Regions from separate parts of the Sphingobium sp. SG1 genome, predicted to be linked through region 1. Evidence: riboswitches for the same ligand, from Rfam matches in the RefSeq annotation. Region 1 holds a riboswitch; the other holds the start of a gene.
What was found. Region 1 has a riboswitch for thiamine pyrophosphate ahead of thiC (phosphomethylpyrimidine synthase ThiC). Riboswitches for the same ligand answer to the same signal wherever they lie in the genome.

Region 1 (8,281 bases):
GCCGGAGAAGAGATAGGAGAGCGAAGGGTGCCGCTGCCAGTAGAGGACGAAGCTCTTGAGCAAGTCCGGCCGACGGATGAACGGGCTGTCGTTCACGCTCGCCCCGCCCAGCACCAGATGATTGCCGCCGCCGGTGCCGACCGACCGGCCATCGACCATGAACTTGTCGGCGGTCATCTTCACTTCGCGGGCATCCTCATAGACGCCCTGGGTAATCGCCACCGTCTCGGCCCAGCTTGTTGCCGGCTGGATATTCACCTCGACCACGCCGGGGTCGGGCGTCACCTTCAGCACATTGACGCGCGGGTCGGACGGCGGGGCATAGCCCTCGATCCGCACCGGGATGCGGGTCGCCTCGGCCACCTTCTCGACCTCAGCAATCAACTCCAGATAATCGTCCAGCGTCTTCACCGGGGGCACGAAGACCGACAGGAAATTGCCGCGCGGCTCGACCGTGACGGCGGTGCGCACCGCCCCTTCGATGAACACCTGTTCCTGCCGGTCCTGATGCTCGGCCTGTGCCACCTCGGACCGCTCGAACCGCTCGGCCGGAGCTGCCGCCTCGGCGCGATAATCGGCCAGCGGCTCGCGCGGCTCGCTCGTATCCTGCGGATGGATATAGGGGAAATCGGACGGCGGCACATAGGGCAGGGTGCCCAGCGGCAGGCGGTATCCCAGCGCCGAATCGCCCGGCACCGCGAACAGCGCCTTGCGCCGCACCTTCCACACCTCGCTCTGCCAGCGCGGCGCGCTCGCCTGCGTCTGCCAGCGCTGGATCGGCAGCACATAGCCGACCGTCTTGCTAAGGCCGCCCTCGAACGCGCGCACCATCCGGCTGCGCTCCTCGGGATTGTCGAACTTGGGATCGCCCGGCTCGGTATTGGCGGGCAGTTCCGCCTCCTTCACCGACCAGGCCAGCGCATCCTCGAACACCGGCTGGACGAAATCCGTCTCGACCCCCAGCCCGTCCGCCATGGCGGTCAGGAAGCGGCCGGCATCCTCGGCGGTAATGGTCGTATCGCCCGCCTCCGGCTCGCCCGCGATCAGCCCGGCATCGCGCCAGATCGGTACGCCGTCGGCCCGCCAGTAGATCGAATAGCCCCAGCGCGGCAGGCTTTCGCCCGGATACCATTTGCCCTGGCCATGATGCAGCAGCGCGCCCGGCGCAAAGCGATCGCGCAGCCGCCGGATCAGCCGGTCGGCATAGCCCGCCTTGGTCGGCCCGACCGCATCGCCATTCCATTCGCCCGCCTGTGGATCGTCGACCGCGACGAAGGTCGGCTCACCGCCGGTGGTCAGCCGCACGTCCTGCGCGATCAGGTCCGCGTCCACCTGTTCGCCCAGCGCCATCAGCGACGCCCAGCGCCCCTCGGTAAAGGGCTTGGTGATCCGCACCGCCTCGGCAATGCGGCTGACATTCATGGCGAAATTGAAATCGACCTCGGCCGGTTCGGCCATGCCGCTGATCGGCGCGGCGGAGCGATAATGGGGCGTGGCGCAGAGCGGGATATGCCCCTCGCCCGCGAACATGCCGCTGGTCGCGTCGAGCGCGACCCAGCCGGCGCCGGGCACATAGGCCTCGGCCCAGGCATGCAGGTCGACCACATCCTGGGTGACTCCCTTGGGCCCTTCGATCGGCTCGACGTCCGCAACCAGCTGGATCGAATAGCCCGACACGAAGCGGGCGGCAAAGCCCAGCCGGCGCAACAGCTGCACCAGCAGCCAGGCGGAATCGCGGCACGATCCGGTGCCGATGTCCAGCGTCTCCTCGGGCGTCTGCACCCCGGTTTCCATGCGGATGACATAGCCGATGCGCTGCTGCAGCTTGCTGTTCACATCGACCAGGAAGTCGATCGTCCGTCCCTCGAACGCGGCATGCTGGGCCACCAGTTCCTCGAACAACGGCCCCTGCATCTCGACGTCATAATAAGCGGCCAGATCGGTCTCCAGCTGCTCGTCATAGCTGAAGGGGTAATTTTCCGCATAGGGTTCGACGAAGAAGTCGAACGGGTTGATGATATCCAGATCGGCCAGCAGGTCGACCTCGATACTGAAATGATCGACCGGATCGGGAAAGACGATCCGCGCCAGCCAGTTGCCGTGCGGGTCCTGCTGCCAGTTGAGGAAATGGTTCGCCGGCTCGATCTTCAGCGCATAATTGGGGATCTTGGTGCGACTATGCGGCGCGGGCCGCAATCTTATCACTTGCGGACCCAGACGGATCGGGCGGCTATAGCGATAGGCGGTCAGGTGGTGCAGCGCGGCCTTGAGCATGATGCGATCAGAAACCACGCTTTGCTGCAATGCAATGCGAAACTGTCGCTTCGCCAAAGATTCTCGCAATTTCCGTTCGCGTCAGCCCCGGCCATCCCCTCATTTAACCGACGTCATCCCGGACCCTTCGACAGGCTCAGGGCATGCTTCATCCGGGATCCATTCAGCGCTTTCGCGCGGGTGTAACGCCGAATGGATCCTGACTTCCGTCAGGATGGCGCAGGTCGAGATTGGCAGGGAGCGACCAGTTTTGGCCATTCCATCATCGTCACCCTGAACTTGTTTCAGGGTCCATTCCTCCCATAAGACCAATGGTTTGTTGGGCTCGATGGATGCTGAAACAAGTTCAGCATGACGTTGGTGGGATGGCCGCAATCCACCCCATCCCGGCCATTCGGCTGACGCTGAATTTGTCGACGCGGCCTGGCCTCTATTTCCCCTCCAGCCTTTGGCTGAAATAGACCATCTGCATCGCCTGCAACCGGGCGCCCTGTTCGATATCGGCGTCGCCCGAATGGCCGCCGGCGGTATCCTCGTAGAAGAGATAGGGCAGGCCATAATCCTTCAGCCGCGCGGCGAACTTGCGCGCATGCTGCGGCCCGACCCGGTCGTCCTTGGTCGTGGTCCAGATATAGGGCGTGGGACAGGCGACCCCCTTGCGGATATTGGCATAGGGTGAGATTTTCTCGAGAAACGCCTTTTCCTCCGGCACCGACACGCTGCCATATTCATCGACCCAGGACGCACCGGCGGCGATCTGCTCGTATCGGATCATGTCGAGCAGCGGCACCTGGATCACCACACCGTTCCAGAGGTCAGGATGCTGGTTGAACTCGACCCCCATCAGCAGCCCGCCATTGGACCCGCCATAGATGCCGAATTTCTGCGGGCTCGACAGCTTGCGGGCGAATATATCCTGCGCCACCGCCGCGAAATCATCATAGATGATCTGGCGCTTGGTCTTGAGGCCCGCCTCATGCCAGGCCGGGCCGAACTCGCCGCCGCCGCGGATATTGGCCAGCACGAAACTATTGCCCCGCTCCAGCCACAGCTTGCCGGTGATCGCGGCATAGCTGGGCGTCATCGGCACCTCGAAGCCGCCATAGGCGGTCATGATCGTCGGCGTGCTGCCGTCGGGCGTCATCCCCTTCTTGTGGACGATGAAATAGGGGATCTTGGTCCCGTCGGTGGACGTCGCCTCAAACTGCTCGACCACCAGCCCCGCCGCATCGAACCGCGCCGGCATTGCCTTCACCTGCACGGGCTTGGGGTCGGCGGCATCCATCGCCCACAGCGTCGTCGGCGCCAGGAAGCCTGCGACGCTCAGATAGGCCTGGTCGCTCTTGTCGGACGCGGCGACCGTGCTGATCGTCGCATTGTCGGGCAGGTCGACCGGCTGCGCGGTCCATCCCGTGGCCCCGCGCGCATGGACCCGCACCCGCCCGCGCACATTGTCATTGAGGCTCAGCACGACCCGATTCTGCGTCGCCACCACCCCGTCGATCGACTGGCGCCGCGTCGGCGCGAACAAGATCTCGGGCGTCAGCACCCCGCCCTCCTGCAGGGCTTTGAGCGCCACGCTCGCCAGCGCCCCTGCCGGCACGGTCACGCCGCCGCTTTCCCACGCCTCGCTGGTTTGGATCAGCACCTGCCCGTCGACCATGCCCTGCAGCTGGCTCTTGGCCGGCAGCGCCAGCCGCTTCGTCCCCTGCGCCGTCAGCAGCCAGGTCTCGTTGCCGAAGAAAGTGACGCCGCGAAACAGGAAGGCGGCCCGATTGCCCTGCCCATCGCTCAGCAGGATGGGCATCGACATCAGCTGGTCGCTCGCCGCGCCGCGAAACACTTCCTGCGCGTCGTCCAGCTTCTGCCCGCGCTTCAGCGTCTTGACGACAAAGGGATAGCCCGACTTGGTCAGGCTGTCCGCCCCCCAGTCGCGCGACAGGAGGAGCGTATCCTTGTCCAGCCACACCGCATTCTGCTTGGCGTTGGGAATGTCGAACCCGCCCGGCACGAATGTGCCGTCGACCAGGTCGAACTCGCGCAGCCGCACCGCATCCTCGCCGCCGTCCGACAGCGCCAGCAGTGCGATCCGCTCCTCGGGGTCGAGGATGGTCGCGCCCTTCCACACCCACTTCTTCCCTTCCGCCTTGGACAGCGCATCCAGGTCCAGCACGGTCGTCCAGTTGGGCGACGCCGCCGCATAATCGGCCTCGGACGTATAGCGCCACACGCCCTGCGGATGGTCGGCATCGCGCCAGAAATTATAGATGCGGCCATGGATCAGCATCGGCATCGCGATCCGGTCCTTGGCCGATGCGATCGCCAGCGCATCCCTGTAATAGCCGGCATAGCGCGGATCGCCCTGCAGCGTGGCGACGGTCGCCTTGTTCTCCGCCTCCACCCACTGCATCGCGCGCGGCCCGGTCCAGTCTTCCAGCCAGACAAACGGATCGTCGGCAGGCGCGGGGGCGGGCGCGCCAGCGCCGGTCAGCAGGGCAGCAGAAACCATCGTTATCAACCTCTTCATTGCGCCCCCCTTTGTTGTCCTCAATCCCGCGCGAGCTGGCCCTTCAGATAGCGCCGCCGCAGCACCGCGCCCGCCACCAGCAAGGGCAGCGACGCGGCACAGGCGATCAGCCCCAGCAGCATCGGTGACCAGCCCATCAGGCTATGGACGCCAAAGGCCGACGGCAGGATCAGCAGCAGCGCGCCCAGGGTGAGCAGCCACAGCCCCCAGCGCCGCGGCCGCACCGCCACCATCCGCATCTCGTGCCGCAACGCCTTGCGCCGGGCCTTCTTGTCGGCGGCGACGCTCATGCCGCCTCCGCCTGGCGCGCGGCGAAATCGGTCCGTGCCTGCACCACCGCCGGATAGCTGCCCTCGATCCACTGGAACAGCGGCCCCAGCGCATCGCCCAATGACACGCCCAGCGGCGTCAGTTCATATTCGACATGCGGCGGCACGGTCGCGAAGTCATGGCGCGCCACTAGCCCATTGGCCTCCAGCGCGCGCAGCGTCTGGGTCAGCATCTTCTGGCTGATGCCGCCGATCCGCCGTTTCAGCTCGCCATTGCGCCGCACCCCCTGGCCGACCACCAGCAGGATCAGCAGGCTCCACCGATCCCCGATCAGGTCCAGCAGGTCGCGCGACGGGCAATGCGCCTCGCACGGATCGATCCGCTCGGTCCATTCCGGCAGCTTCATGGGTAGGTACTCCAAGGTGCGTACTTCACTTGCAGTACCTAGGCATCCATCTTGGCGTCCGCAAGCCGGCTGCACCCTCATGACGTGCAACAAGGACATTTGAAAATGAGCAAGATCGCCATCGTCTACCATAGCGGCTTCGGCCATACCGACGTGCTCGCGCGCGACGTCGCCCAGGGCGTCACCGACAGCGGCGGCGTCGCCGACCTGCTGCGCATCGACGGCCTCCAGGCCGATTTCGGCGAATTTTTCGATCGCATCGCCGATGCCGACGCCATCATCTTCGGTTCGCCCACCTATATGGGCACCGTCTCCGCGCCGATGAAGGCGTTCATGGACGCCAGCGCGCGGGTCTATTTCACCAAGGCGTGGAAGGACAAGCTGGGCGCCGCCTTCACCGTCTCCGGCTCGCCCTCGGGCGACAAGCTCAACACCCTGACCAGCCTCGCCATCTTTGCCGCCCAGCATGGCATGGTCTGGATCGGCACCGGCCAGAATCCGGGCAATAATGACGATGAAAGCGCCGCGACCGAGGTCGAAAACCGCCTCGGCAGCTTCATCGGCGCCATGGCCCAGGCGGCCAATGACAGCCCGGACGTCACGCCCAAGGCCGGCGACCGCGCCACCGCCCGTTCGCTCGGTCGCCGCGTGGCGCAGGCAGCGGCCCGCTGGCGCGCTGGCATCGATCATCGGGCCGATGCCTTGCCTGCCTGATCGACGGCACGGCGGGCAGGGGCTTCCCCTGCCGCCGCGCTTGCGCTATCCATTGCCCATATCCCCGGGGGACCGTCCGCAGACGGTTGAGAGGCGGCTTTGTGGCCGCGACCCGCTGAACCTGATCCAGTTGACACTGGCGTAGGGAGGGAAGCGCGTCGTGCCACTCGTCCCGTGACACCGCCCGCACTCTCTTTCCGCCTGAAGGAGAGAGAAGTTATGGCAGACGTCCCCGCCCGCACCGAAATGCGCGTTACTACGGGAGCCATTCGCGGCTCGAAGAAGATCCATGTCGGCCCGCGCAAGGTCGCCATGCGCGAGATCCATCTGGAGCCGGGCAGCGGCGAGCCGCCGGTGCGCGTCTATGACACGTCCGGTCCCTATACCGATCCGGACGCCCACATCGACATCATGGCGGGCCTGCAGCAACTCCGCCGCGACTGGATCCGGGAACGCGGCGATGTCGAGGAATATGACGCGCGCGAGATCAAGCCGGAGGATAATGGCCTGAAAGGCCCCGACCGTTCGGGCGGCGTCCAGCCCTTCCCGAACGTGGTGAAGCGTCCCCTGCGCGCCAAGCCCGGCGCCAACGTCTCCCAGATGCACTATGCCCGTCGCGGCATCATCACCCCGGAAATGGAATATGTCGCCGAGCGCGAGAATCTGGGCCGCGCCCGCCTCGCCGAATATGTCCGCGACGGCGAAAGCTGGGGCGCCTCCATCCCCGACTATGTGACCCCGGAATTCGTCCGCGATGAAGTCGCCCGCGGTCGCGCCATCATCCCGTCGAACATCAACCACCCGGAATCCGAGCCGATGGCGATCGGCCGCAATTTCCTGGTGAAGATCAACGCCAATATCGGCAACTCGGCGGTCGCCTCCGACGTCGCGTCCGAAGTCGACAAGCTGGTCTGGTCGATCCGCTGGGGCGCGGACACGGTGATGGACCTCTCCACCGGCCGCAACATCCATGACACGCGCGAATGGATCATCCGCAACTCGCCCGTGCCGATCGGCACCGTCCCCATCTATCAGGCGCTCGAAAAGGTCGGCGGCATCGCCGAGGACCTCACCTGGGATATCTTCCGCGATACCCTCATCGAACAGGCCGAACAGGGCGTCGATTATTTCACCATCCATGCCGGCGTCCGCCTCGCCTATATCCCGATGGCGGCCAGGCGCGTCACCGGCATCGTCTCGCGCGGCGGATCGATCATGGCGAAATGGTGCCTGGCGCACCACAAGGAGAGCTTCCTCTACGATCATTTCGACGAGATCGCGGAGATCATGAAGGCCTATGACATCGCCTATTCGCTGGGCGACGGCCTGCGCCCCGGCTCGATCGCCGACGCCAATGACGAAGCGCAATTCTCCGAACTCTATACGCTTGGCGAACTGACCCACCGCGCCTGGAAACAGGATGTGCAGGTGATGATCGAAGGCCCCGGCCATGTGCCGATGCACAAGATCAAGGAGAATATGGAAAAGCAGCTCCAGGTCTGCGGCGAAGCGCCCTTCTATACGCTCGGGCCGCTCACCACGGACATCGCGCCGGGCTATGACCATATCACCTCAGGCATCGGCGCGGCGCAGATCGGCTGGTATGGCACGGCGATGCTCTGCTACGTCACGCCCAAGGAGCATCTGGGCCTGCCCGACCGCGACGATGTGAAGGTCGGCGTCGTCACCTACAAGCTCGCCGCCCACGCCGCCGACCTGGCCAAGGGCCACCCCGCCGCCAAGGTCCGCGACGACGCGCTCAGCCACGCCCGCTTCGAGTTCCGCTGGCGCGACCAGTTCAACCTGTCCCTGGATCCCGACACGGCCGAACAATATCATGACCAGACCCTGCCGGCCGAAGGCGCCAAGAGCGCCCATTTCTGCTCGATGTGCGGCCCCAAATTCTGCTCGATGAAGATCACGCAGGAAGTCCGCGACTTCGCCGCGAAGAAGAACCAGCCCGCCGACGGCTTCCTGGCGGCGGGCCTGACCGGCGCGGAAGTGGCGGAAGCCAGCAAGGCCGCCGCGTTGAAAGGCATGGAAGAGATGAGCAAACTCTTCAAGGAAACCGGCAGCGAACTCTATATGGG
Region 2 (8,281 bases), on a different contig from region 1:
CACCAACGGCCGCCTGCTTGTTGGCTGCAATGTCCTTGTCCATATAGTCGGTATAGCTGCCCTGGCTGAACCCGCTCAGGGTCGGCAGCGTGGCGCCCTTGGCCGCCTTCACGTCATAACGCGCCGCCTCACGCGACTTCTGCGCGGCCAGGATATCGGGATTGTCCGCCAGCGCGACGCGCACGGCGCTGTCGGGATCGGCCGGCAGGCCCGGCAGAGCGGGCGGTGATTCCAGATCGACCGGCGCCTCGCCGACCATCGCGATATAATTTTCGCGGCTGGTGATCAGGTTGGATTCGGCGCGCTGCAGGTCGGACCGGGCCAGTTCCAGACGCGATTCGGACTGGGCGACGTCGGTGCGGGTGACATCGCCGACCTCGAACCGGTCGTTGGTCGCCTGGAGATTGACCTCCAGCACCTTCACATTGGCCGCATTGAGCGACACCAGCGCGATATCGCGGATCACGTCCATATAGGCTGCGACCGTCTGCGAGAACACGCTCGCCTCGGTCCCGCGCAGATTGGCCTGCCCCGATTCGACGCGCGTTTCCGCCGCCTTCACGCTGTTGCGTACGGTGCCGCCGGAATAGATGGGCACATCGATGCTGCCGCTGGCGCTGGCGGACCGATGCGGCGCCAGGAAGCTGTTCGACGGGCGGATGACCAGTTCCTGGAACTGGAGCTGCGAATTGGCCGTGGGCCGCCCCGCTGCCTTCTGGATCGGGACATTCTCGTCCGTCGCCCGCTGACCGGCGCGTGCGCCGGTCAGGGTCGGGTTGGTGCGATAGGCCTTGGCCAGCGCGCCCTGCAGGGTTTCGGCATGCGCCACCCCTGCCATGGAGGAGGATAGCAACAGCAAGGCTGTAGCGGCTTGGCGCCGAAGGGTCATACGCTTTGCTGTCATCTATCCTGTCTCAAAAAACGAACTGCTCCGGCGCGGCGAAACCGGGAAGCACGACCATTTCCATGTCGGTAAGGCTGGCGAGACCCAGCACGCCCGCCACCGCGCGGCCGCTGCACAGGCGAGCGACACCGCGTTCGACGACGCCCGTCACCACCCGTCCCCCATCGACTAGCTGCTGGACGAGCGCAGCGGGGACTTCCTCCACCGCGCCGTCAATGAAAAGAACATCATAGGGCGCACCGGCCGATGCGCCGGCGGCCAGCGGGCCACGCACCACGGTCACGCCGGGCACCGCGATCTCCGCGCCACCCTCGACCTCGACTGCCGTCACCTGCGCACCCAGCTCGGCGAGCAGCGCCGCGCTGTAGCCGGTCGCGGCGCCGATCAGCAGCACCTTCTCGCCGGCCTGGACATCGGCTTCCTTGAGCAGACGGCCAGTGACCAGCGGCGGGTTCAGCGCACGGTCGCCGTCCAGCGGGATCGGGCGATCGACATAGGTCATGGCCAGGCGCTCGGCGGGGACATAGTCCTCGCGCGGCACCTTCGCCATCACAGCGATCACGCGCTGATCGTCCACGGCGCTGGTGCGCAGCTGGCTCTCGACCATGGCGGTCCGCATCGAAGAAAAGTTCTGCTCGGTCACGATAGTTCCTCGCTTGGCACAACTGTATTGACAATGCAATACACTTAGGGGATTACCGGACCTCTAAATCAGCATTTCCCCCGCGCCAAGCGGCTTTCCACGATGGAGAGCGAGATTCTTGGGATTGTTCGCCTTCCCGCGCTTGACTTTGCGATCAAAGGCGGACATTTGCCGCCTCCACCGCACGGAAGGCCCGATGGCGGAGTGGTGACGCAGAGGACTGCAAATCCTTGCACGCCGGTTCGATTCCGGCTCGGGCCTCCATTTTCCAGATAGATCCGATCCCTGCCGACTCAAGGCAGCAGCCCTGTTCAGGCTGCGCTGCGTCGCATCGCCTGCCGCCAGCGCCAATAGCCCAGCACCGCCAGCCCGATCATCGCGGCATAGAGACCGGCGGTCAGCCACAATCCCTTGAACATGAACATGCCGACATAGAAAATGTCGACCACGATCCACAGCAGCCAGCTCACCGCATGGCGCCGCGCCGTCCAATATTGGGCGACCAGGCTGAAACTGCTCAGCGCCGAATCCATCCAGGGCAGCGCCGCATCGGTATAATGATGGGTGAACCAGCCGATCGCGCCGGCACAGAGTGCGCCCAGCGCCAGCCCCTTGGCGGCCCGCATCGGCGGCAGCGGCACCACCCTTACCTCGCCCTCGTCGCGCTTGCCCCGCGCCCAGCCGATCCAGCCATAGACGATGGCGATGCCGAACAGCCCCTGCAGCACCATGTCGGCATAGAGGCGCACGTCCAGGAACAGCTTGGCATACAGGGCGCAGGCCATCAGGTTGACCGGCCAGCACAGCAGATGCCGCCGCGCCGTCAGCCAGATGCCGAGGAAGCTGATGATGACGGCAATGATCTCCAGCACAGACATCAGCCCGCCACTCCCTCGCGAAGTTGCGCCAGAAAGCCCTGCCCCGCCCCCGACAGGAACCAGTCGGCATGGCCGACCAGATAAGCCTGCCAGGCCAGCATCGCGCCTTCGCGATCGGCCAATATGCCGAAGAAATAGTCGATCTCGGTCAGGGCGAACTCGACATGGACCAGCGGTAGCAGGCGCAGCAGCGTATCGATCTCGGCAGGCGCCAGCGGCAGGACACTGCGATAGCCCGCCAGCAAGGCCAGCGCCCCATCCACATCCGCCGGCTCGGCCAGCCGGCCCTGATCCAGCGTCAGCCAGGGAATCGCCGTCCGCTCGATCGCGGTGGCCAGATCATGCAGTGCGCAGCTGCGGGTCGACAGGCCGAAATCGAAGATGCTGCTGACCGCGCCTTCCGCCGACCAGAGCAGGTTGGAGGGATGCCAGTCATTATGGGTCCAGAGCGCAGGCTGCTCCGCCAGCCGCGGCGCCAGCCCCTCCCCCAATGCCGCGAACAGCCGCGCCAGTTCCGACCGCCAGGGCATATCCGCCAGGAAGGCCGCCACCGCCGGTCGCGCCGCGACATAGGCGTCCGCTGCGACCAGCGGATCGACGGCAGGCAATATGGTGAAGCTCGACACCAACGGATGCGACCCGCGTGCCGGCGCGGCGAAACCGGCCGCCGCCCGATGCAGTTGCGCCAGTGCAACACCAGCCGCGAAGGCGTGACCGGGCGACAGGAAGGGCGTCCAGGACTGGCGATCGCGATAAAGATCGATACCCGGCGCCTGACGATGCAACTCATAGCTCCATTCGCCCAGCGCCATCGCGCTGGCACCATCGGTCGCGCGCAGCACGTCGGGCACCGCCAGTCCGGCACCGCGCAGATGCGCCATATAGCCATGCTCCTCGGCCAGCGCCGCCGGCGTCCGCAAGCGCTGGTGATGCCGCTTCAGGAACAGCGGGCCGCGATCCGTCTCGACCAGCGCTGCCGCCGAAAAGGGGCGCGGCGAATGCCAGGCCAGCGCCGCCAGCCGGCCAGCGTCGGGAAAATGGGCCAGCACCGCCGCGGCCTCCTCCGCCGTGATCGCCGGCCAGGCCGGCGCCTCCAGCGCCAGCCCCATGCCATGGACCAGATGCGGGGCGGCGGCGCTCATCCTCAGAAGGCGCGCGACAACGTCGCCACCACGGCGCGCCCGCTGCCGACATAATAGGTCGGCGCCGAACCGGCGATCAGCGTGCCGTTGCGCCCGACCGTGTCCTGCGCGTTGGTGCTGATCGAATAGACGCCCGACAGGACGTGCGGATTGGTGACGTTGATCGCGTTGATGCGCAGGTCCATCACCTGCGCGTCGATCAGCCCGGCCAAATGGACGCCGACCGACAGGTCCAACGTGGCATAGCCCTTGATGCTCTCGTCATTCATGAAGGTCGCATATTGGCGGCCGACATATTTGAGCGCGCTGCTGCCGAACAGCCGGCCATCATCATAGGTGCTGCCCAGCGCGAACTGGAAGCTGGGGGCCGACACCGCCCGCTTGCCCCTGGTCGGCAGATAATCGCCGTTGATCGCCAGATCGTCGTTCAGCCGCGTGTGCAGATACTCCGCCGAGGCATAGATGCTCATCCCCTTGGCCGGGCGATAGTCGATCTCGCCATCCAGGCCATAGCTGCTCTGGCTGCCGGCATTGATGGTCGAATTGACCAGCGCGCCACCGCTGTCGATCACCGTCGCCACCTGGCGGTTGCGGAAATGATAATGGAAACCGGTCAGCGAGAAAGACAGGCTGGGGCCGATATAGCGATAGCCCAGTTCCTGCGAGATCGAATATTCGTTCTTCAGGCCGTCGGTGCCCTGGCTCACCAGTTCGCCGCCATAATAGCTGTTGTAGAGCGCGAACTCGTTGGGCGTGCGGAAATTGGTGGTGATGTTGGCGAACAGCTGCTGCCGGTCGTCCAGCTGATAATGGATCGCCGCCCGCGGCAGCGCGGCAAAGCTGTCGATCCGCACCCTCGACTGCGGGCCGGGCAGATAATTGCGCCCGTTGCGCAGCAGGTTGACGCCCTTGAAACCGATGTCGATGCCCAGCTTGGGCGTCACCGCGATGCTGTCAGCCAGGAAGAAGCCCTTGGTCACCGTCTCCGTGCGCTGATTTTCATAGGCCAGCAGCCGCCCGTCGGCGGTGCGGATCGCCTTGTCCTGATAGCCCCACTGATCGACCGGCCGACCATCGGCACCGATCGACGTATAGGATTGCGTCACCCGGTCGGTGCCATAGTCGAACCAGAGGCCTGCCACGATCCGATGCGCGCCGGCCTGCAAGGTCAGCTTGCTGACGTCGCCGACGCGGAACTGCTTGCCGGTCCAATTGCCCATCACCGTGGCGACGCCATCGACCGCACCGGGCAGGTCGATCGGCTGGGTCAGTTCCTCGGTGCCCAGATAATTGCCGGTGGTGGCCAGCTGCGTGCCATAGGGCGAATTGCCATGCCCCATCTGCAGATAGGCACTGCTGTCGAAGCTCAGCGTGTCGCTGAGCTTGAGATGCACCGGCGCCGCGACATAGAAATTTCGGAACGGCGCGCGATAGAGGCGCCAGTAGTTGCTGTTCCCCTCGCTGTAGGTCTCATCGAAATTATAGCCCCGGCCAGAGGCTTCCCAATCCGCCTTGCTCGGGCTGGGATAGGTCGATGTCTTGGCGTCGTTGAAGGAAAAGGCGATGCTCGCGCGGTTGCCATCGCCCCATTCGTTCAGCAGCTTGGCGTCGATATGCTGGCGCTGGTCATGGCCTGCCCCGCGCCAGTTGTCGGCGCGGTTGTTGGAATAGGAAATGAAAGCCTTCAGCCCGGTCGATCCGATCCGTCCCGTGTCGATCCGCGCAAAGATGCGCCGCTCGTCATAGGAACCGACCGACAGGTTGACGAGGCCGCCCGCCTCCGCCCTGGGATCATCCAGCGTCAGCGACAACAGGCCGCCGGCCGCCGCGACCACCGGCGAGTCAATGTCCGCCGCGCCCTGCGCCAGCATCACCTGCCGCACATTCTCCGCATCGGCAAATTGCGAGGGATAGGCATAATAATAGCCGATGTCGTTCTGCGGCGCGCCTTCCATCAACACGCCGATCTGGTCCTGGCCCAGGCCGCGCAACGTCAGGCTGGACGATGCCGACAGACCATAAGGGTCGCTGGACGAGACATTGGCGCCGGGCAGCAGGTTGACCAGCTGGAAGGCGTTGAGCGTCGGCGCCTGCTTGATGATGAAGTCGGTGGAGATCGCGCTCACCGCCTTGGGCGCGCTCTGGTCGGGCAACAGGCCTTCGGGGTCGGGATGGCCGACGACCTGAATATTGGTCGACTGGTCCAGCTCATCCTCCGCCATCGCGGGCGATGCAATCATCAACAGGGCGAGCGTCAGGCAGGCGCTTCCAACATGGGGCAATCGGGCAGTCTTCATCTTACGTCCACTCCACAGGAGGGACGACGGACCTGCCGCCTTGCCCTCCCTACGCCGGTATCAGCCGGATCAGGTTCAGCGGGTCGTGGTCTGCTGACCACCTCTCAGCCGCGCATGAGCGGCCCCCCGGGGATGGCCGCCCCTTAGGCGTTTCGACGCGAAGTGGAAAGCCCTCTCTATCGGCTCTCGACTTATCGAAGCCCGCCCGGCTAAGACATGGCCATGATGAAGCTGTTCATTGGCAACAAGGCCTATTCGAGCTGGTCGCTGCGCGGCTGGCTGGCGTGCAAGCTCTCCGGCCTTCCGTTCGAGGAAGTGGTGGTCCCTCTCTATGACGAGGAATGGGAAAAGCGTCGCGAGGGCGATGAGTTCGCCCCCTCCTCCGGCAAGGTGCCGATCCTGTGGGATGGCGACGACATCGTCGTGTGGGACAGCCTGGCCATCGTCGAATATCTCAATGAAAAGACCGGGGGCGACCAGTTCTGGCCGACCGATCCGGGTGCCCGCGCCATGGCCCGCTCGATGGCGGCCGAAATGCACAGCAGCTTCGCCGCGCTCCGCCGCGAGCACAGCATGAACATCCGCCAGATCTATGACCCGGTCCCGCCGTCGGAGGCCGTTGCTCACGACATCAGCCGGATCATGCAGCTCTGGGCCCAGGCCCGCGCCCGCTATGGTGGTGAGGGCGACTTCCTGTTCGGCGAGTTCGGCGCCGTAGACCTGATGTTCGCGCCCGTCGTGACCCGCTTCATCACCTATCAGCTGCCCGTCGCCCGCTTTGCCGAAGCCTATATGCGCGCGATCATCGCCCATCCCTGGATGCAGGAATGGATCGGCGAGGCGCAGGCGGAGGAATGGGTGATCGACAAGTTCGAAGTCCCGCCACAGACGGCCTGACCCGATGAGCGACAGCCCCGAGGCCAAGCAGGAGACCCGCAAGGAGGAAGCCGCCCGCATCCGCCGGCGCTGGATTACGCTGGGCGAATTGCTGGCGGTGGCGGCGGTGCTGATCTCCGCCCTCACCCTCTATCTCAACTGGGCCGACAAGAAGGACGAACGCGCCAGCAAGGCCGCCGAAAGCAGCAAGGCATCCGCCCGCGCCGCCCGGCTGGTGCTCAACGCCGCAGCCGATGGCGACAGCCGCCTGACGCTCAAGCCCGCCGATCCCGATCAGCTGGTGCAGAGCCAGACCATCCATTTCCCCAAGGCGCTCGGCATCGCCCCGGTCGACACGACCGGCGAACCGCGGATCGAGGCCGGCTGGTTCGAGGATGCGCTGAAAAAGGCGCGCAATGCCGCCAAGCTGCCCGACGACAGCATCGGCGACGAGAAACTGCCGGTGACCATCGTCACCCAGTTCGTCGTCAATGGCGACACCCACAGCGATTCCGCCGTCTACGACATCGGCTATGGCATCGCCGGCAAATGGCTGTCCGGCCACAAACTGACCCTGCGCGGCCTCTCCCTGGTCAGTCACGCCCAGGGCGCCAGCGCCCAGGCCAAGATCGACACCCGCTGGGCCCGTCAGACGAAACGCTAGAGCCGCACGGCCACGTTCAGGCAGGCCGCAAGCGACCAGAAGCGGACGTTTCCTACTCCCCTCCCTTCCAGGGAGGGGTCGGGGGGTGGGTGCGCCGCGTAGCGGCGGTCTACAGTCGATAGGGCAGAAGCTCGCTACGCTCGCAACCCACCCCACCCCCTCCCTGGAAGGGAGGGGCTATGTCTTGTTCCCACCCAAATCCGTCATCCCCAACCACAAAAAACCCGGCCGCTCCTTGCGGGAGCGCCGGGCCTTTTGCTCGTCCGGGGACGGGTGTCGGGTTTAGCCGACGATTTCTTCGGGCTTGAAGAAATAGGCGATCTCGATCGCGGCATTTTCTTCGCTGTCCGAACCATGGACCGAATTGGCTTCGATCGATTCGGCCAGTTCCTTGCGAATGGTGCCGGCGTCGGCATTGGCCGGGTTGGTGGCGCCCATGATGTCGCGGTTGCGGGTCACGGCGTTTTCGCCTTCCAGAACCTGGACGACGACCGGGCCCGAGATCATGAAGGCGACCAGGTCAGCAAAGAAGGGGCGTTCCTTGTGAACGGCATAGAAGCCTTCGGCCTGCTCGCGGCTCATGCGGATGCGCTTGGAAGCGACGACGCGCAGGCCGGCTTCTTCCAGCATCTTGGTGACGGCGCCGGTCAGGTTGCGACGGGTTGCGTCGGGCTTGATGATCGAAAAAGTGCGCGTGACGGCCATGGCCCTCATAACTCCGGATTGTTGGAATAAAGTTGCGCGCCCTTTAGACCGGGCCGGATCACTTCGCAAGAGGGGCGCGAGAGGGCTTGGTAGAAGTCCCTATTTCCGGGCGTTCACGGCCCCTGCACCCATTTGCGGCCTTCCTGCCGCCAGAAGCGCGGGGTCACGCCCT

Region 2: it holds a riboswitch for thiamine pyrophosphate, as region 1 does, so the genes downstream of both, AC0KVN_RS22810 (TonB-dependent receptor) here and thiC (phosphomethylpyrimidine synthase ThiC) in region 1, are expected to answer to the same signal.

What each region holds. Positions count from the first base shown of each region.
Region 1 is NZ_JBVVOJ010000008.1:759-9,039, reverse strand. It holds gene AC0KVN_RS17235 (transglutaminase family protein) at 1-2,274, opposite strand, end outside; gene AC0KVN_RS17230 (prolyl oligopeptidase family serine peptidase) at 2,705-4,801, opposite strand; gene AC0KVN_RS17225 (hypothetical protein) at 4,822-5,091, opposite strand; gene AC0KVN_RS17220 (winged helix-turn-helix transcriptional regulator) at 5,088-5,477, opposite strand; gene AC0KVN_RS17215 (flavodoxin family protein) at 5,583-6,191, shown strand; TPP riboswitch at 6,247-6,356, shown strand; gene thiC (phosphomethylpyrimidine synthase ThiC) at 6,411-8,281, shown strand, end outside.
Region 2 is NZ_JBVVOJ010000016.1:13,622-21,902, reverse strand. It holds gene AC0KVN_RS22835 (TolC family outer membrane protein) at 1-904, opposite strand, end outside; gene AC0KVN_RS22830 (protein-L-isoaspartate O-methyltransferase family protein) at 915-1,547, opposite strand; tRNA gene AC0KVN_RS22825 (tRNA-Cys) at 1,738-1,811, shown strand; gene pnuC (nicotinamide riboside transporter PnuC) at 1,859-2,425, opposite strand; gene AC0KVN_RS22815 (phosphotransferase enzyme family protein) at 2,425-3,567, opposite strand; gene AC0KVN_RS22810 (TonB-dependent receptor) at 3,570-5,864, opposite strand; TPP riboswitch at 5,894-6,003, opposite strand; gene AC0KVN_RS22805 (glutathione S-transferase family protein) at 6,087-6,761, shown strand; gene AC0KVN_RS22800 (hypothetical protein) at 6,766-7,404, shown strand; gene ndk (nucleoside-diphosphate kinase) at 7,687-8,109, opposite strand; gene AC0KVN_RS22790 (DNA polymerase III subunit chi) at 8,223-8,281, opposite strand, start outside.